DNA from 3 places in the Janthinobacterium glycogeni genome. Region 1 is predicted to be linked to each of the others. Evidence: predicted binding sites of a transcription regulator. Region 1 holds the regulator's gene; each other region holds the start of a gene.
What was found. The regulator NrdR, encoded in region 1, represses ribonucleotide reductase genes. The targets are predictions, from matches to a motif close to CACNANATNTNGTG.

Region 1 (6,396 bases):
CCATCTTTTTCGCTTCTGAAATGAGCTGGATTACATCGTCGTACTTGCTTTCCTTGTCGCCCGCGATCATCACGGGATAGTCAGGATTGCTCTCGTGCAAACCGCGCAGCTTGCGCAGCAGGGCGTCGCGGTTCGGTTCCGTTTCCGGCGCCAGCTGTTCCTTGCCGATGACGCCGATCGACAGCGAACCATTCGGTTTGAGCACGATCTGAATATAGTCATCGGGCGGTTTCGCCGACTTTTCCGCGTTGGGCAGGTTCACCACGCTGGGATTGTTCGACGACGGCATCACCATGAAAATGATCAGCAGCACCAGCATCACGTCGATGTACGGCACGACGTTGATCTCGGACTTGAACTTGCGGCCGCGGCCGCCGCGCATGCCGCCGCTATTGAAGGAGGAACCCATGAACCTTGCTCCCTCTTAGCGCGACTGGCGCTGCAAGATGTTGGAGAATTCCTCGACGAAGCTCTCAAAGCGGATCGCCAGGCGGTCAATGTCATGCGAAAAACGGTTGTAGGCGACGACGGCGGGAATGGCCGCGAACAGGCCGATGGCGGTGGCGATCAGCGCTTCGGCAATGCCGGGCGCGACGGCCGCCAGGGTCGCTTGCTGCACGTTGGCCAGGCCGCGGAAGGCGTTCATGATGCCCCAGACGGTACCGAGCAGGCCGATGTACGGCGAGACGGAGCCGACGGAAGCGAGGAAGGCCAGGTGCGATTCGAGCACGTCCATTTCACGCTGGAAGGCGGCGCGCATGGCGCGGCGTGCGCCGTCGAGCACGGCGCCCACGTCCAGCGCTTCGCGCGAGCCGTAGGAAGCCTTGCCCTTGATGAATTCGCCCATGCCGGCGTCGAAGATGCGGGCCAGCGCGCCGCTTTGGTCGCGGTTGCCGCTGGCGTTCTGGTGCAGCGCATGCAGGTTGCCGCCGGCCCAGAAGCTGCGTTCGAATTCGATGGTTTGCTTGCGCGCCTGGCGCACGGCAAACATCTTGCGGAAAATGTAGGTCCAGCTGGTCAGGGAAATCAGCAGCAGCAGGGCCATGATCAGTTGCACGATCAGGTGGGCGTTGGTGATGAGCGCGAGGAAAGAAAGATCTTGTGTAACGTTCATTGGCAGGCAGTCTGTTGGGTGAATTATCCGGGGGTGGCGGTAGGGCTCAGGCGGCGCGCATGCGGGCCGCGACCGCATCAGGCACGGCGCGCGGGCGCAGTGCCGAATCGACGCAGCCGATCTTGACGCGGGCCGTGTTGAGCAGGCGGTCGCCGCCCCAGGCTTGTTGCAGGAAAACGATGGAGGCGCGCCCCATTTTTTCTATGCTTAAGGTTAATTTTACCGTGTCATCGAGCCTGGCTGGCGCATGATAGTCGGCGTTGACGCTTTTGACAACGAACATCGCGTCATGCTGCTCCAGCAATTGCTGCTGGCCCACGTCGATGGTGCGCAGCCATTCCGTGCGTGCGCGCTCGAAGAATTTCAGGTAGTTAGCGTAATAGACGATGCCGCCGGCGTCGGTGTCTTCATAGTAGACACGTACGTTCCAAGTAAAAACTGAAGGCATGTTTATTGCGCCAGTAGTGAGATTGAGCAACATTTTACGCGATTTTTCTTCTTGTGACTGTGGGCGCTTGCTGGAAAGCCATGCAAAAGCAGCATATAAGTTGCACCGCAGCATTGTAAATCCAGCGTGTGCAATGGCAAGCTTCGTAACATACGCTTACATGCCATGGCCAGGTTTAAGCCCAGCTTAAAAGCGGCGGCCATCCCCGGGGCGGCCTGCGGCCGTGTCCTGGCTGCGGCGGCGCGCGGCGATTATAGCCGCACGGTTGCATTCCTTGCTCAATTTGGGCACTTAACTTACAATTTGATTTCCATTACGTCTCACGTGACTGGCGAAAAGTCGGGCGATCTCCATGCACAGGCGATCGGCAAACCGGCGAAAGGTGGGCACCCACCGGGAAACGTGAGATTTTTCATCAGCCGTTCGCCTGGGTAGCCACTATGGAAAAGCACGAAGAGGCTGCCTGTCCAATGTTGTTATTCACTTAACGCCGGCTCCCCTCATTCGATCCAACCTGCCAGTACAAGCACCCTCATACTTGGAGTTTTTACATGTTTGCAAAAGATCACACCCTCGCCAACGTCGATCCTGAATTGTTCGCCGTCATTCAAAAAGAGAACACGCGCCAGCACGACCACATCGAACTGATCGCGTCGGAGAACTACACGTCGCCAGCCGTAATGGAAGCGCAAGGCTCGCAGCTGACGAACAAGTACGCCGAAGGCTACCCGGGCAAGCGCTATTACGGCGGCTGCGAATACGTCGACGTGGCCGAGCAACTGGCCATCGACCGCGTGAAACAGCTGTTCGGCGCCGAATGCGCGAACGTGCAGCCGAACTCCGGCTCGCAGGCGAACCAGGGCGTGTTCTTCGCCATGCTGAAACCAGGCGATCTGATCATGGGTATGTCGCTGGCCGAAGGAGGCCACCTGACCCACGGCATGCCGCTGAACATGTCCGGCAAATGGTTCGATGTCGTCTCCTACGGTTTGACGGCGGAAGAAGACATCGACTACGAGGCGATGGAGCGCCTGGCCCGCGAACGCAAGCCGAAACTGATCATCGCCGGCGCGTCCGCGTTCTCGAAAAAGATCGATTTCGAACGCTTCGGCAAGATCGCCAAGGAGGTGGGCGCCTACTTCATGGTCGACATGGCCCACTACGCCGGCCTGATCGCCGCCGGCCTGTACCCGAATCCGGTACCGTTCGCCGACTTCGTCACCTCGACCACGCACAAATCGCTGCGCGGCCCGCGCGGCGGCATCATCCTGATGAAGGCCGAGCACGAAAAAGCCATCAACTCGGCCATCTTCCCTGGCATCCAGGGCGGCCCGCTGATGCACGTGATCGCCGGCAAGGCCGTCGCCTTCAAGGAAGCGCTGAGCCCTGAATTCGTCGAATACCAGAAGCAAGTGATCAAGAACGCCGACGTGCTGGCGAAAACCCTGATCAAGCGCGGCCTGCGCATCGTGTCCGGCGGCACCGAATCGCACGTCATGCTGGTCGACCTGCGCGCCAAGAACCTGACGGGCAAGGAAGCCGAAGCCATCCTCGGTTCCGCGCACATCACCTGCAACAAGAACGGCATCCCGAACGACCCACAAAAACCCTTCGTCACCTCGGGCATCCGCCTGGGCAGCCCGGCGATGACGACGCGCGGTTTCAAGGAAGCGCAAGCGGAAGAAGTGGGCAACCTGATCGCCGACGTGCTGGACAACCCGCATGACGCCGCCACCATCGAGCGCGTCAAAGCGGCCGTGAAAGTGCTGGCCGACGCGCACCCTGTGTACGCTGCATAATTATTTGTCCAGAATGTGTCATACGGAGTAAGATTCCGTATGACACATTCCAGTCGTGCCCAAGGGCGCCCGGAGTGATTCGGGCGCCCTTTGTACAAGGGCGGTGATTTCCCGTAATTATTACTATAAAGTTGTAACCAGCCCATGAAATGTCCATTTTGCCAGCACGGCGACACCCAGGTTCTCGATACGCGCGTATCGGAGGAAGGGGATGCCATTCGGCGCCGCCGCCGCTGCGGCAAATGCGACAAGCGTTTTACCACATACGAACGCATTGAACTTATCATGCCGGCCGTCGTCAAAAAGAATGGCAGCCGGACGGAGTTCGCTGCGGATAAGTTGCGCGGCAGTTTGATGCTGGCCTTGCGCAAGCGTCCCGTCGCGGCCGCCTCTGTGGATACGGCCATCGCCTCCATCCAGGAAAAGTTGCTGACCAGCGGCTTGCGCGAAGTCGATTCCGGCTATATCGGCGAACTCGTCATGCTGGAACTCAAGCGCCTCGACAAGATCGCCTACATCCGCTTCGCTTCCGTCTACAAGAATTTCGAAGACCTGGCCGAGTTCCAGGATGCGATCGCCGAAGTGGGGCAGGCGCGCAAGCCCTGACGTTCATCCGCGTACTCTCCTTGTTGAAGGCGGGGCTGCTCATGCGCCCCGGTTCACCACGCCTGTGCTGGCCTGGCAAGCGGCCTGATCAATTCCAACGCTGTTCTTCCCACCTTTCGTCGCACTGTTTGCGCCAACGCAGACCCGGCTTTTTGCGCGCGCCTATCTTGTAGCTGGGCCGACTGTTCTTGCGACTCTGTCGGCGGAAGGGAGGAGCGTATGCGCAATGGCGGTCGCACTATGTTTCCAGCGGGTGGCAGCAGCCTCGTCGAGGTGCTCGTGTCGCTGCTGCTGTTGGCGCTGGGCCTGCTCGGTGCCAGCATTTTGCAACTGCACTCGCTGCGTGCGCGCCATGAGTCGGCGCTGTTGTCGGCGGGCGCGCAGCTGGCGGCCGGCATGGCCGAGCGCATGCGCGCAAACAGCGTGCTCATGAATGGACCCGATGCGGGCAATCCCTACCTGAACGTGGCCTATGCGGCGGCGGACGACGCCGAAGCAGGCGGCGGCGCGCCCGACTGCTTTGGTGCCAGCGCCTGCGGCGCGGCCGAACTGGCGCAATTCGACATCGCCGAATGGAAGCAATCGCTTCCTGCGGCCTTGCCCGGCGCGCGCCTGCATATCTGCCGCGATGTCTCTGCCTGGGATGCCGCCGCGCAAGGCTTGCACTGGGCATGCAGCGGCGGCAAGGGCGCGCCCATCGTCATCAAGCTGGGCTGGCGCGGCCGCTTGCCCGATGGCTCGCCCGCCGTGAATGCGGCAGGCGAGTCGCTGCCCAGGCTGGTATTTCAGCTGGGCGGAGGCGGCGCATGAACGGCGTGCATACCGCGTGGCGCCGACGGCGCGGCATGAGCCTCGTCGAATTGCTGGTGGCCCTGTCGCTGGGCGCGTTGCTGATGCTGGCCGCCAGCAGTGTGCTCCTGGCGGCCAGCGGCAGCTATGGCGACCAGTCCGCCAGCGCGCGGCTCGACGATAACGGCCGCTATGCGCTCGACACCATCGCCCGTGCCGTGCGCCAGACGGCGTACGTGAATTGGGATAGCAGCGCCGCGCCCGTCGCCCATGCCGATGACGACAGCGCCAATGTCGCCGGGCTCGACGCGCGCAGCCTGGGCAAGAACAGCGAAGGCATCAGCGGCGCCTTGTCCGGTGTCCTGCATGGCAGCGACGTGCTGGCCCTGCGCTATTACGGCGCCGGCAAGGAGGAGGGCGGCGACGGATCCGTGCTCAATTGCGCCGGCTTTGGCGTGGGTGCCGCGCAAACGGAGGCGCAGCGGGGCTGGAGCATTTTCTATGTGGCGCAGGGCGCCGATGGCGATGGCGAGCTGCGCTGCAAATACCGTGGCGCGAACGGCTGGGGTGCGGACTCCGTCATTCGCGGCGTCGACGGTTTCCAGGTGTTGTATGGCATCGATACGGATACGCCGCCCGACGGCGTGGCGAACCGCTATGTCAACGCCAGCGCGCTCGACGCCTACGACGCGGCGCTGGTGCTGCAGGGCGCGGATGCGGCCGCGCGCCAGCGCGATTTGCACCGCCGCACGCACTGGAAGCGCGTGGTCAGCGTGCGCGTGGCCTTGCTGTTGCATGGCGAGGCGGACCAGGCGGACAAGATGGCGGAACTGGGGCCGGCGCAGTTCGACCTGTTCGGCAAGGCATATGCCGAGGCGCACGGCGCCGGCGACACGGGCGTGCGCATCGCGCGCGCGTCCCTGCCCGCCGCGACGCGCTCCCGGCTGCGGCAATTGCTGCAGACGAGCATCATGCTGCGCAACGGGCCGGCCTAGGCGGTGCCACGATGGCTGGCGCGGGCGTCCGCTGCTGCGCACCTCGTTGCGTGCCTTGCTGTTCACCTTGCGCGCGCCACGGTGGCGCCACCCTCGTGTATGTGCTGTGCCTGCTGGTGATCATCTTGCTGCTGGGCATATCGGCGGCGCAGATAGCCTTGCAGGGCGAAAAGGCGGCACGCGGCGAGCGCGACCGGCAGATCGCGTTTCAGGCGGCGGAGGAAGCATTGATGGATGCGCAGAACGATATCGAAGGCTTGCCCGGCGCGCCGGGACGCAGCAGCCTCTTCGCGCCAGGCAGTGCGGCCGGGTTCGCGGACGGCTGCGGCGAAGGAGGCGCACTGGGCCTGTGCCTGCCGGCAGCCCCGGAGGCGCCGGCCCTCTGGCTGAGCATGGACCTCGATGGTCCCGAAGGGGGAAGTGGCAGCCGCGCCGTGCCGTATGGGCAGTTCACGGGCGCCGTCATGCAGACGGGGCAGGGTTTCCTGCCGTCGCGCCGGCCCCGTTACCTGATCGAATTGCTGCCGTTTCACCCGCCCGGCGCGCAGGCGGCGGCAGTGGCTGGCGGCCTGGCAACGGAAAGTTATATGTACCGCATCACGGCCATCGGTTTTGGCATGCAGGAAAGCACGCAAGTCGTGCTGC
Region 2 (6,396 bases), on a different contig from region 1:
CGCCCGCCTTGGCGATGGCCGCCTGCATCAGCAGCAGATTGGCGCCGCGCGGCAGCCACAGGCCCACGATGTCGCCGGGCTTGACGCCGGCCGCCGCCAGGCGCGACGCCGCCAGGCCCGCCTGGGCATCGAGTTGCGCATACGTGATGCGGCGCGCGCCGTCGATCAGGGCGGTCTGCTGCGGGCAGCGGCGCGCCGTCGCTTCCAGCAGGTCGGCCAGCACTTCCTCGCGCAGCAAATCCGGTCGCGGCGGGCCGTACAGGATGTCGGCGTGGGTGGAAGGGATGCCTGGACTGACTGCGGTGAAATCGTTCATGGATGACGCTTATCTGTAATGCTGTGTGAGGAATCTGACGGGCCGCGCATGGTGCGCGGCACAGTTGATACATTACAGCACGCAAGACATTTCAGCGTTGCAGAACGGGGAATTTTGCGGGACTTTCAATAATTATGTGGCGGCAGGATCAACTGCCATGATTACGGAATGTAAAACGGGGAAACATGGCGCCGATTTGCGCCACCGTGTCCGCCGCCGGATAGCCGTGCAGGGGGCGGCCGGCCAGCGCCGCGTCTGCGCAGCCTTCGGCGCGGAATTGCTGCAGCACGTAGTTGTCGACGCCTTTGGCGGCCAGGGTGGCGGCCAGGGCCAGCAGCTGCTCGTCCGGCAGCAGATCCGGGTGGGTGGTGGTGCGGCATTCGTAGGCGACGCCACTGGCGAGAATGGCGTCCAGGCAGGCGCGCGCGGGGTCGCCGCTGCCGGCCACGCGGGTCACATGTCGATAGTCGGCAAACGGCGCCTTGATGTCGAAACCCACCCAGTCGACCAGGGGCAGCACTTCCTGCAGGCGCTGCGGATAAATGCAGGCCGTGTGCAGGCCGATGCCGAAACCCAGTTCCCTGACGTCCTGCATGGCCCGCGCCAGCGCCGGGTCCATGCACGCCTCGCCGCCGCTGAAGACGACGGCGTCGACCAGGCCCACGCGGCGGCGCAGCCAGGTCAGGACGTCCTGCCACGGCATGGCGCCGTCCGGCGTGCGCGCCTGCAGGTGCGGATTGTGGCAATAGCCGCAACGCCAGGGGCAGCCCTGCACGAACACCACCGCCGCCAGCTTGCCGGGATAGTCGGTGGCGGAAAAGGGCGTCAGGCCGCCCACTTTCAACTCAGCCATGGCAGGCGGGCTGGCCAACCCGGGCGCTCGCTTCCGTAAAATACTGGCGCTCGTGGAATTCGCCCTGCTTGCCGATGTTGAACGAGGCGACGGGGCGGTGGTAGCCCATCACGCGCGTCCAGATTTCGCAGCGCTGGCGTTCGGTGTCGAGCAGGGTGATGGCGGGAGTGAAGTCGGGACGTGCATTCATGGCGTTTCCTCAAGTGATGGAGCAATGTGGGCCTGCTTGCGGGCGATCAGTTCCGCGTCGCAGGTGGGACAGAATTCATGTTTGCCGGCCAGGTAGCCGTGGCGCGGGCAGATGGAAAAGGTGGGCGTGACCGTGATGTAGGGCAGCGAGAAGCGGCTCAGGGCGCGTTTTACCAGCTCGCGGCAGGCGTTCGCATCCGACAGCGCTTCCGTCATGTACAAATGCAGCACCGTGCCGCCCGTGTACTTGCGCTGCAGCGCGTCCTGCAATTCCAGCGCTTCGAACGGGTCGTCCGTGTGGCCGACGGGCAGTTGCGACGAGTTCGTGTAATACGGATTGTCGACGGTGCCGGCCTGCAGGATGGCGGGATAGCGCTTGCGGTCTTCGCGGGCGAAGCGGTATGTCGTGCCTTCGGCCGGCGTCGCTTCCAGGTTGTACATATGGCCCGTCTCTTCCTGGAAGGCCACCATGCGGGCGCGCACGTGGTCGAGCAGGCGCACGGCCAGCGCGTGGCCTTCGGGCGTCGTGATGTCCCAGGCGTCGCCGCTGAAATTGCGGATCATCTCGTTGATGCCGTTCACGCCCAGGGTGGAAAAGTGGTTGCGCAGGGTGCCCAGGTAGCGCTTCGTGTACGGGAACAGGCCTTGCTGCATCAGTTCCTCGATGGTGCGGCGCTTGATTTCCAGGCTGGTCTTGCCCAGTTCCAGCAGGCGGTCCAGGTCGGCCATCAAGGCTGGCTCGTCGCCGCGCCACAAATGGCCCAGGCGCGCGCAGTTGATCGTCACCACGCCCAGGGAGCCCGTCTGCTCGGCGGACCCGAACAGGCCATTGCCCCTTTTCAGCAATTCGCGCAAGTCCAGCTGCAATCGGCAGCACATGGAGCGGATCATGTTCGGCTTGAGTTCCGAATTGATGAAATTCTGGAAGTAGGGCAGGCCGTAGCGTGCCGTCATTTCGAACAGGCGTTCCGCGTTTTCGCTATGCCAGTCGAAATCCTCGGTGATGTTATAGGTGGGGATGGGGAAGGTGAAGACGCGGCCCTTGGCGTCGCCCGCCATCATGATCTCGATGTAGGCGCGGTTGATCATGTCCATTTCCGCCTGCAGCTCGCCATAGCTGAAGTCCATTTCCTGGCCGGCGATGACGGGAATCTGCTCGCGCAGATCGTCCGGACAGACCCAGTCGAAGGTGAGGTTGGTGAACGGCGTCTGCGTGCCCCAGCGCGACGGCACGTTGAGGTTGAAGATCAGCTCCTGCATGTACTGGCGCACGTCTTCGTAGCGCAGGCCGTCCTTGCGGATGTAGGGCGCCATGTAGGTGTCGAAGGAACTGAACGCCTGCGCGCCGGCCCATTCGTTTTGCAGGGTGCCGAGAAAATTGACGATCTGGCCGATGGCGCTCGACATGTGTTTCGGCGGGCCCGATTCGATCTTGCCCGGCACGCCGTTCAAGCCTTCATGCAGCAGGGTGCGCAGCGACCAGCCGGCGCAATAGCCGGCCAGCATGTCGAGATCGTGGATGTGCAGCGCCGCCTCGCGGTGCGCCGCGCCCACTTCCGGCGGATACACCTGGTCCAGCCAGTAGTTGGCGATGACCTTGCCCGACACATTGAGTATCAGGCCGCCCAGCGAGTAACCCTGGTTGGCGTTGGCGTTGACACGCCAGTCGCGCCGGTCCAGGTATTCATTGATGGACGCGGCGACATCGACCTGGCCGCGTGTGGGGGAAACTGCATTTGTCGTCATGAAACCTCCAATAAACACAACATGCGGTGTTTTTATGGAGATTAATCACTAAATATAGTGGCGTCAAAGGGCGCGTGCAGTTGCGTGACGAATCCTTGATGCAGGTGAAAAATACACCTCAGCCGCCTTTGTTCCAGCGCGTTTCGCGCAGGATCAGCCAGCTCGCGCAAAAGAACGCGGCGCCGCAGGCGGCGACGCTGGCGACGGAGGCGGGCAGCACGTGCGCCCAGATTTCCAGCGGCGAGAAGGTACTCCAGCTGGCGACGCGCGCGTCGAAGGTGACGTAGTTCGCCAGCAGCCAGTAGACGGCCAGCAGGCCCGTGCAGATGGCGGCCTGACGCAGCAGCGGCATCTTGCGGCGCGCAAACACGGCCAGCAGGAACAGCAGCAGCACGCCCGGATACGCGCCCAGCACTTCCGGCGACAGCACGGAGATGGTCCCTGCGTCATAGCCATCGGCCGGACCGGCCCACTGCACCTGCAGCGCGGTGAGGAACAGGGTGAGCAGGAAAATCAGCAGCGGTTTGCGGGTCATGGCGGTCAATCGAAGAGGGAGAAAAGGGAGGCATTTTACAGCCAGGTCAAGCAAGTTGAACGCGCGCCAGCCATGCACGCATTCCTTCACCTGCGTCAAGGACTGGGCCGTATGGGCGGGGCTATAGTCTGCACCCTGAGCCGATACAGGACTGTGAACATCATGATGCTTGAATCAACCACCGCCACCCGCGTGGCCGGACCGCTGGAACTGGTCTGCCCCGCCGGCAGCCTGCCCGCCTTGAAAGCGGCCATCGACAATGGCGCCGACACCGTGTACCTGGGCTTTCGCGACGCCACGAATGCGCGCAATTTCGCCGGCCTCAATTTCGACGAGAAGGCCATCGCCGAGGGCGTCCGCTACGCCCACCAATATGGACGCAAGGTGCTGCTGGCGCTGAATACATATCCGCAGCCGCACAACTGGGCCGTGTGGCGCAGCGCCATCGACCGCGCCGCGCAAGCCGGCATCGACGCCATGATCGTGGCCGATCCGGGCCTGATGGCGTATGCGAGCGAGCATCACCCGCAACTGCGCCTGCACCTGTCCGTGCAAGGCTCGGCCACCAACTATGAAGCGATCAATTTTTACCAAGAACACTTCGGCATCGCCCGCGCCGTGCTGCCGCGCGTGCTGTCGATGGCGCAGGTCGAGCAATTGATCGCCAAGACGGACGTCGAGATCGAGGTCTTCGGCTTCGGCAGCCTGTGCGTGATGGTCGAAGGACGCTGCGCGCTGTCGTCGTATGCGACGGGCGAGGCGCCGAACACGCACGGCGTGTGCTCGCCGGCGAAATCCGTGCGCTGGCTGGAAACGCCGAACGGTCTCGAATCGCGCCTGAACGGCGTGCTGATCGACCGCTACGCACCGGGCGAAAACGCCAGCTATCCGACCCTGTGCAAGGGGCGCTTCGAAGTCAACGACGAAGAGTATTACGCCATCGAGGAGCCGGCCAGCCTGAACACGCTGGCGCTGCTGCCGCAGCTGATCGCCATGGGCGTGCGCGCCGTGAAGATCGAAGGGCGCCAGCGCAGTCCTGCCTATGTCGCGCAGGTGACGCGCGTGTGGCGCGAAGCGATCGACGCCTGCCGCGAAGGCAATACGCGCTACGCCGTCAAGCCGGGCTGGATGGCGGCCATGGACAAGCTGGCCGAAGGCCAGCAGCACACACTGGGTGCGTACCACAGATCTTGGAAATAAAGGATGAACATGCTGAAGCTTTCATTGGGCCCCTTGCTGTACTACTGGCCGCGCGCCACCGTCTTCGAGTTTTACCAGCAGATCGCCGGCACCGCCGTCGATATCGTGTACCTGGGCGAAACCGTCTGCTCGCGCCGGCATGAGCTGCGCCTGGCCGACTGGCTCGATATTGCCGACATGCTGGCCGCCGCCGGCAAGGAAGTGGTGCTGTCGACGCAGGCGCTGATCGAGGCGGGCGCCGAACTGGCCACCCTGCGCCGCATCACGGGCAATGGCCGCTACGGCGTCGAGGCCAACGACATGGGCGCCGTGCATTGCATGGAAAAGGGCGCATCCTTCGTCGCCGGTCCCCATTTGAACCTGTTCAATGGCCCCAGCCTGCAGCTGCTGGCGCGCCTCGGCGCGCGGCGCTGGGTGATGCCGCTGGAAATGGGGCAGACGGCGCTGGCCGAGATGCAGCGCCAGAAACCGGAAGGGCTGGAGACGGAAGTGTTTGCCTACGGCCGCATGCCGCTGGCGTTTTCCGCGCGCTGCTTCACGGCGCGCAACCGCAACCTGCCGAAGGACGACTGCGGCTACAGCTGCCTGGAAGAGCCGGACGGCCTGCTGCTGCGCACGCGCGACGAAGTGCCCTTCCTCGTCCTGAATGGCACGCAGACGCAGTCGGCGCTCGTCTACAACCTGGTGCGCGAACTCGACGCCATGCGCGACATGGGCGTGTCGGTGGCGCGCATCAGTCCGCAGGCCATGCATACGGAACAGGTGATCGCCATCTTCGACCGCGCCCGCCGGGGGCAGGTCAGCGGCATCGGCGCCCAGGCCCAGCTGGCGGCATGCCAGCCGGCCGGCGCCTGCGACGGTTATTGGCACGGCCAGCCCGGCATGGAACAGCACGCCGCCCATTGAACGCATCGAAAGGAAGCACCATGCAAGATCAAATGGAACGATTGCCCGTCCCGGCCAAGCCACCCATGAGTAAACCCGCCGTGTCGTACCGGCTGCCCGAACCGCTGGCCGAATTGCTGTCCAAGCTGCCGCCGTATCCCGCCTCCTGGCTGTTCGTGCAAGGCTTGAACCGCCTGCTGGCGCCGCAATTGCCCGACGACGTGCGTTGCAGCCTGGAGGGGCGCAGCCTGCGCCTGCGCTTGCTGGACGCGGGTATCGCTTTCGATTTCGAGTGGCAGGGCACGGTTTTCGTGGCCGAACGCTATGTCGACGTGCCGGACCTGTGCATTGCCGCCAGCGTGCATGACTTGATGCTGCTGGCGCGGCGCCAGGAAGATCCGGATACCCTGTTCTTCAGCCGCCGTTTGAGCCTGGAAGGCGATACGGAGCTGGGCTTGCTGTTCAAGAATACGCTCGACGCCATCGAATTGCCGCCGTTCGACTTGCAGGCGCTGGGACCGCGCCGCGTGCTGGCGCATTTGCGCGACCGGGGCGCGCGGGGAGGCTGAGCGGAAAAGGGGAGGGGGCGGCGCTCAGTGGCGGCAGTGGCCGCAGGCGCCGCTGCACGAGGCCAGCTGTTCTTCATCGGTCGCCTCGCCCATGAAGCCGGCG
Region 3 (6,396 bases), on a different contig from region 1:
ATGTGGGTGGCGGCGATGGTACGCAGGTAGTAGGTGGTTTTCAGGCCACGCAGCCATGCCAGCTTGTAGGTCTCGTCGAGTTTCTTGCCCGATGCGCCAGCCATGTAGATGTTCAGCGACTGGGCCTGGTCGATCCACTTCTGGCGACGCGAAGCCGCTTCCACCAGCCAGCTTGGCGACACTTCAAAGGCGGTGGCGTAGATGTCGCGCAGGTCTTGCGGGATGCGGTCGATCTTCACCAGGGAGCCGTCGAAGTACTTCAGGTCCGAGATCATGACTTCATCCCACAGGTCGCGCGCCTTCAGGTCGCGCACCAGGTAGCCGTTGATCTCGGTGAATTCGCCCGACAGGTTCGATTTCACGTACAGGTTCTGGAACGTCGGCTCGATACAGGCCGAGACGCCGATGATGTTCGAAATCGTCGCCGTCGGAGCGATCGCCACGCAATTCGAGTTGCGCATGCCGAACTTGGCGATGCGCTCGCGCACCGGGGTCCAGTCCATGGCCGACGAGGAATCGACTTCCAGGTAGCCGCCGCGCTCTTCGGCCAGCAGTTTCACCGAGTCCTGTGGCAGGATGCCGCGGTCCCACAGCGAACCGGCGTACGACTCATAGCGGCCGCGCTCTTCGGCCAGTTCCGTCGACGCCAGGTAGGCGTAGTAGCAGACGGCTTCCATCGAGGTGTCGGCAAACGACACGGCGGCGTCCGAGGCGAACGGCACGCGCATCATGTGCAGGCAGTCCTGGAAGCCCATCACGCCCATGCCGACCGGACGGTGGCGCATGTTCGAATTGCGCGCCTTGTCGACGGCGTAGTAGTTGATGTCGATGACGTTGTCGAGCATGCGCATGGCGGTGCGGATGGTCTTGGCCAGCTTGACGTGATCGAGCTTGCCTTCCTTCATGTGCGCCGGCATGTTGACGGAACCGAGGTTGCAGACGGCGATTTCGTCCGGGCCCGTGTTCAGCGTGATTTCCGTGCACAGGTTCGAGCTGTGCACGACGCCGACGTGCGACTGCGGGCTGCGGATGTTGCACGGATCCTTGAACGTGATCCATGGATGGCCCGTTTCAAACAGCATCGACAGCATCTTGCGCCACAGGTCCAGCGCCGCGATCTTCTTGAAGACGCGGATTTCGCCGGCGGCGGCCTTGGCTTCGTAGCCCAGGTAAGCCTGTTCAAAAGCCTTGCCGACCTTGTCGTGCAGGTCTGGCGTGTCCGACGGCGAGAACAGGGTCCAATCGCCTTTTTCCATGACGCGCTTCATGAACATGTCGGGAATCCAGTTCGCCGTGTTCATGTCGTGCGTGCGGCGGCGGTCGTCGCCCGTGTTCTTGCGCAGGTCGAGGAATTCCTCGATATCCATGTGCCAGGTTTCCAGGTAGGCGCAGACGGCGCCCTTGCGCTTGCCGCCCTGATTGACTGCCACGGCCGTGTCGTTGACCACTTTCAGGAACGGCACCACGCCTTGCGACTTGCCGTTGGTGCCCTTGATGTGGGCGCCCAGGGCGCGCACCGGCGTCCAGTCGTTACCCAGGCCGCCAGCGAACTTGGCCAGCAGCGCGTTATCCTTGATGGCGTCGTAGATGCCTTCCAGGTCATCGGAGACGGTGCTCAGATAGCACGACGACAGCTGCGAGCGCAGGGTGCCCGAATTGAACAGGGTCGGGGTCGAGCTCATGAAGTCGAACGAGGACAGCAGGCTGTAGAACTCGATGGCGCGCGCTTCGCGGTCCGCCTCGTTCAGCGCCAGGCCCATGGCCACGCGCATGTAGAACGCCTGCGGCATTTCGATGCGCACGTCCTGGATGTGCAGGAAGTAGCGGTCGTACAGGGTTTGCAGGCCGATGTAGCCGAATTGCAAGTCGCGGTCGGCAACAAGAGCCTTGGCCAGGCGTTCCAGGTCGAAGCTGGCGAGTACCGGGTTCAGCAGCTCGGCGGCGATGCCCTTGGCGATGTATTGCGGGAAATACGTCAGGTATTCGGCGGCAGCGGCCGCTTGCGGCACTTCCTTGCCGAACACTTCCTTGCGCACCGTGTGCAGCAGGATGCGGGCCGTGACCTGGCTGTAGGCCGGGTCTTTTTCCATCAGCGCGCGCGCCGCCAGGATGGCCGACTTGTGCAGCTCTTCGACGGGCACGCCGTCGTACAGGTTTTTCACCGTTTCAGCCAGGATGGCGTCGGCATCGACGTGCTTTTCCAGGCCGGCGCAGGCGGCGTTGATCAGGTCGCGCACTTCCTGCATGTCCAGCAGGCGGCGCACGCCGTTGTCGGTCACGTTCAGCTGGGGCGCGGTCACTTGCGCGGACGCGCCTTGCGCTTCCTTCTGCAGACGGCGCTCTTCCATGTGCTTGGCGCGGTACAGCACGTAGGCACGCGCCACGTCGTGCTCGCCCGAACGCATCAGCGACAGTTCCACCTGGTCTTGCACGTCTTCGATATGGAAGGTGCCGCCGCCCGGATGGCGGCGCACCAGCGCGGCGACGACGCCGTCGGTCAATTGTTCCACCAGTTCGCGGATGCGTGCCGAAGCTGCGCCCTGGCCGCCGTTAACGGCCAAAAACGCCTTGGTCATGGCGATGGCGATCTTCGAAGGCTCAAATGCCACCACCGCGCCGTTGCGGCGGATGATGCGATAGTCGCCCAATGCCGCGCCCGTGCTCGCCACGCTGTTGGCCGCGCCTGGCGCTGGCGATACTGGCGTTGGATGGATGGAAATATCTTGTGGTGATTGCATTGAAGCTCCCGTTGTCAGCTAAAGTCAGCCTGCAGTTTTGCTGCCGCGTATGTTGTTGAATAGAACGCCCGATGGTCAGGGTTTCTTCAGGTAATTGTTGCTAAATAGTAAATTCATAATACATAAAACAGGTCAGTATCCATAGCGCCACACCGTACTGCCCGGCTGGCGCGAAACACGATCAAGGGTGATAAACGCCAGTTCCAGTGCTTTATCAGCAATCCGGGTAGCTTTGACAATAATTCTGAAAACGTCTGTGATGGCACTAGATATAGTCTTTACATCCAACTTCTGCACTAATTGTAGTGCCCATCGAAGGGCGATGCAATAGTTTTCGGGCATCCGTCGGCGTAATTTTTTGTAATTCCATATACGATTTCGATTGACTTTTCAGGGCATGGATGGAAAGCCCAATCCCCGCGAAGTAAGCGCTAACGCAGGCTGGCCGCGCAGGGTTTCCAGCCAGCACTCTTGATAAAAATGCCAGTCAAAAAACGGCCCCGGATCCGTCTTCCTTCCCGGTGCGATATGCGCGTGGCCGCGCACCTGAGACAGCCTGTAGCGCGCCACCAGCGCCGCCGTCAGCGCCGCCAGCACATGGTATTGCCGCCGCTGGAAGGGCACATCGTCCGCGCCCTCCATTTCGATACCGATGGAATAACCATTGCACTGCGGACGTCCTTCGAAGGTGGACGCGCCCGCATGCCAGGCACGTTGATCAGTAGAAACATATTGCAACAACGCACCATCGCGCCGCACAAAAAAGTGCGCCGACACCTGCAAGCCACGCAGGTCGGCGAAAGAAGGATCGGCATTATAATCTACCCGGCCCGTAAACAAGTCCGACACATGCGGCCCGCCAAAGTGGCCGCCTGGCAAGCTGATGTTATGAATCACCAGCAAGTCGACTTGTGCACCGTCCGGGCGCGCATCGTGGTGCGGCGAGTCATAGCGCAGCGCGCCGTCGCACCATCCGTCTTCATCTATCGTCCATGCGTTCATCAAGTAAGGCTTCCTGTATCGTCAATTTCTGCATGCGGTAACGCAACTGGCGCACGCTCAGGCCCAGCTGACGCGCCGCCCGCGCGCGGTGATAGCGCGCCTGCACCAGCGCCCGCATGATCATGTCGCGCTCGGCCTGGCGCAAATACACGTCCAGCGGCAGGACCGGGCTCACGCCATATGCCGCCATGCCGGGCAGGCACAGTTGCCGCTCCGGCAAGTCCGGCAATGCCGGCGCGGCCCGCAACGGCATGCTGCCCGGCGCGCATGGCAAGGCCAGCCCGTCGAGCGCGATCACGCCGCCGTCGGCAAAGGCCAGCGCCCGCTCCAGCACGTTCTCCAGTTCGCGCACATTGCCGGGAAACGCATACGCGGCCAGGGCCGCCAGCACGGGCGGCGCCAGGCTCACGGCCCGGCGTGGCGACAGGCGCGCCAGGATCACCTCACATAATACCTGCAGATCGCCGCGCCGCTCGCGCAGCGGCGGCAGCGCCAGTTCGATCACATTGAGCCGGTAAAACAGATCCTGGCGGAACGTGCCGGCGGCCACGCCGCGCGCCAGGCCATGCTGGCTGGCGCACAGGATGCGCACGTCGACCGCTTCGTCGGCACTGCCGCCCAGCTTGCGCACACGGCGCTCCTGCAGCACGCGCAACAGTTTCACCTGCATGGCCAGCGGCAGGTCGTCGACTTCGTCGAGCAGCAGGCTGCCCCCATGGGCCGCCTGGAACAAGCCCTGGCGCTCGTGCAGCGCGCCCGTATAGGCGCCGGGGCGACAGCCAAAGAATTCCGCTTCCATCAGCGCCTCGGGTATGGCGCCGCAGTTGACGGCAATAAACGGGAAGCTGGCGCGCGCGCCCTGCGCATGGATGGCGCGCGCCGCCAGTTCCTTGCCCGTGCCCGATTCGCCGCGGATGGCCACCGGCGCGCCGCAGCGGGCGATGCGGCTTATCTGCGCGCGCAGCGCCTGCATGGGCAACGAATTACCGCTCAGTTGCGGCGCCGCCGGCATGCCGGCGGTGGTCACAGCCTGCTGGCTGGTGCGGGGAGTGGACATGGGAGCGCGCCTTTCTGCAATGGCGGTGGCGAACCGCCTGCTGCAGATGCTACGCCGGACGAATGCCGGAGGTCGTTACGATACGGATGAGCAACGCGCGCGAAGCTGCGCGCTTGCCCTTACACGGTGGCGTGCGCGTGGCTGCAGTAATCGTGGCCCTTGGCCTGCACGTTTTCCGAGGCCGGGTAGTACACGCCGCAATGGGCGCAGCACAGCATCAGCTCGGCATCGGGCAATTCCTGCGGCCGGCCCGGCGGCGTAAACGGATTCGGCGGCTGTTGCGCGCGGGCGCGCTGCTGCATGCCCCGGATCTTGCTACGGATAGCAAACAGCACCAGAAACACCAGCGCCAGCCAGAATAAAACACGTGTCATGCGAATCCTCGGTGTAAAACCACTTCCAGTACAAAACGGCTGCCGACATAGGCCAGCAACAAGGTGGCGAAACCGGCCAGGGTGAAGCTCAGGGCCGTCTTGCCGCGCCAGCCGCGGAAGCGGCGCCCCGCCAGCAGGGCGGCAAACAATAGCCACGACAGCATGGTAAACACGGATTTGTGATCCCAGTTGAGCGCCTTGCCAAATAATTGCTCGGAGAACACGATGCCCGACAGCACGGTCAGGCTGAGCAAAATAAAACCGAGGCCGATCATACGGAACAGCAGCTTTTCCATCGTCAGCAGGGCTGGCAGCTGGTCCAGCGCGCTGCCGATGAAGCCGCGGCTTTCGCTGCGCGTATGCAGCCGCGATTCCTGCAGCGCCATCAGCACGGCGTGAAAGGCGGCGATCGTCAAGGTGCTGTACGCGAGTACGGCCACGGCGATATGCCAGCCGAAGACGGCCGACTTGCCTTCCATGCTGACCTGGCTGCCGGGAAAGGCCCAGGCCAGGCCGATGGCGAGGACGGCGCTGGGCATGACCATGCGGCGCAGTCCGTCCAGGCTGAAATTGCGGTTCTCTATCCAGTAGGCACCCACCGAGACCCATAGCGCGGCCGACAGCATGGCGGAAAAACCGAAGCGCAAGGTGCCCGGCGCCATCAGGTCGAACCACAGGGTGGCCGCGTGCGCCAGCCAGGCGACGCCGGTCAGGCCGGCAATGAGCCGGGCACGGGACGAGGGAAGCACCGCGCACGCCGCGTACAACAGGGCGGCGATGAAAAAGAAATAGATCTGCATAGTTTAAGTTTACACCATAGCCGGCAAGCGCGATTCAAGCGACAGTATGGGCTGCAGGCAATTCGCCGGCCGCCGATACCGCAAGCCTGCCATGATATCGCGCCTCGGGCGCGCCGGGGTGGCGCACCCTCAAGATTTCGGCAATCTTTCCTTCCATGTACAGTCGCCGCGTCGCGGCCACGTTGCCATCCTGATTAGCCAGTCCTATAATTATGTCCACAGAGCAATATTCATCGACCTTTCGCCACCTGCCCCCATCGCCATGTTTTCCTTCAAAAAAATTTCCTGGACCTGCCTGCTGCTGGCCGCCTGCACTATATTAAGCGGCTGCATGAAAGATGCGCCTTCACAATCCACGTACGAAGAGTATTTCCGTACCTCGATCCAAGGCTATGACCTGTACAAGCATTACTTCGACATCGCGA

Region 2: a site for NrdR is predicted at 3,151-3,164, ahead of ACQ4W4_RS12990 (ribonucleoside triphosphate reductase). Genes of this name have one in related genera too.
Region 3: a site for NrdR is predicted at 3,002-3,015, ahead of ACQ4W4_RS06080 (ribonucleoside-diphosphate reductase subunit alpha). Genes of this name have one in related genera too.

Annotation. Positions count from the first base shown of each region.
Region 1 covers NZ_JBNYXP010000016.1:83,863-90,258, forward strand. Annotated here, with positions in the region: gene ACQ4W4_RS25460 (ExbD/TolR family protein) at 1-409, opposite strand, end outside; gene tolQ (protein TolQ) at 425-1,114, opposite strand; gene ybgC (tol-pal system-associated acyl-CoA thioesterase) at 1,161-1,562, opposite strand; ZMP/ZTP riboswitch at 1,877-2,002, shown strand; gene glyA (serine hydroxymethyltransferase) at 2,114-3,361, shown strand; gene nrdR (transcriptional regulator NrdR) at 3,506-3,967, shown strand; gene pilV (type IV pilus modification protein PilV) at 4,208-4,777, shown strand; gene ACQ4W4_RS25490 (PilW family protein) at 4,774-5,751, shown strand; gene ACQ4W4_RS25495 (pilus assembly PilX family protein) at 5,802-6,396, shown strand, end outside.
Region 2 covers NZ_JBNYXP010000004.1:456,237-462,632, forward strand. Annotated here, with positions in the region: gene ACQ4W4_RS12975 (Pls/PosA family non-ribosomal peptide synthetase) at 1-316, opposite strand, end outside; gene ACQ4W4_RS12980 (anaerobic ribonucleoside-triphosphate reductase activating protein) at 465-1,169, opposite strand; gene nrdD (anaerobic ribonucleoside-triphosphate reductase) at 1,162-1,359, opposite strand; gene ACQ4W4_RS12990 (ribonucleoside triphosphate reductase) at 1,356-3,104, opposite strand; gene ACQ4W4_RS12995 (hypothetical protein) at 3,223-3,639, opposite strand; gene ubiU (ubiquinone anaerobic biosynthesis protein UbiU) at 3,802-4,839, shown strand; gene ubiV (ubiquinone anaerobic biosynthesis protein UbiV) at 4,849-5,745, shown strand; gene ubiT (ubiquinone anaerobic biosynthesis accessory factor UbiT) at 5,766-6,293, shown strand; gene ACQ4W4_RS13015 (heavy-metal-associated domain-containing protein) at 6,318-6,396, opposite strand, start outside.
Region 3 covers NZ_JBNYXP010000002.1:111,876-118,271, forward strand. Annotated here, with positions in the region: gene ACQ4W4_RS06080 (ribonucleoside-diphosphate reductase subunit alpha) at 1-2,738, opposite strand, end outside; gene ampD (1,6-anhydro-N-acetylmuramyl-L-alanine amidase AmpD) at 3,129-3,740, opposite strand; gene ACQ4W4_RS06090 (sigma 54-interacting transcriptional regulator) at 3,718-4,797, opposite strand; gene ACQ4W4_RS06095 (PP0621 family protein) at 4,917-5,171, opposite strand; gene ACQ4W4_RS06100 (cytochrome C assembly family protein) at 5,168-5,971, opposite strand; gene ACQ4W4_RS06105 (hypothetical protein) at 6,303-6,396, shown strand, end outside.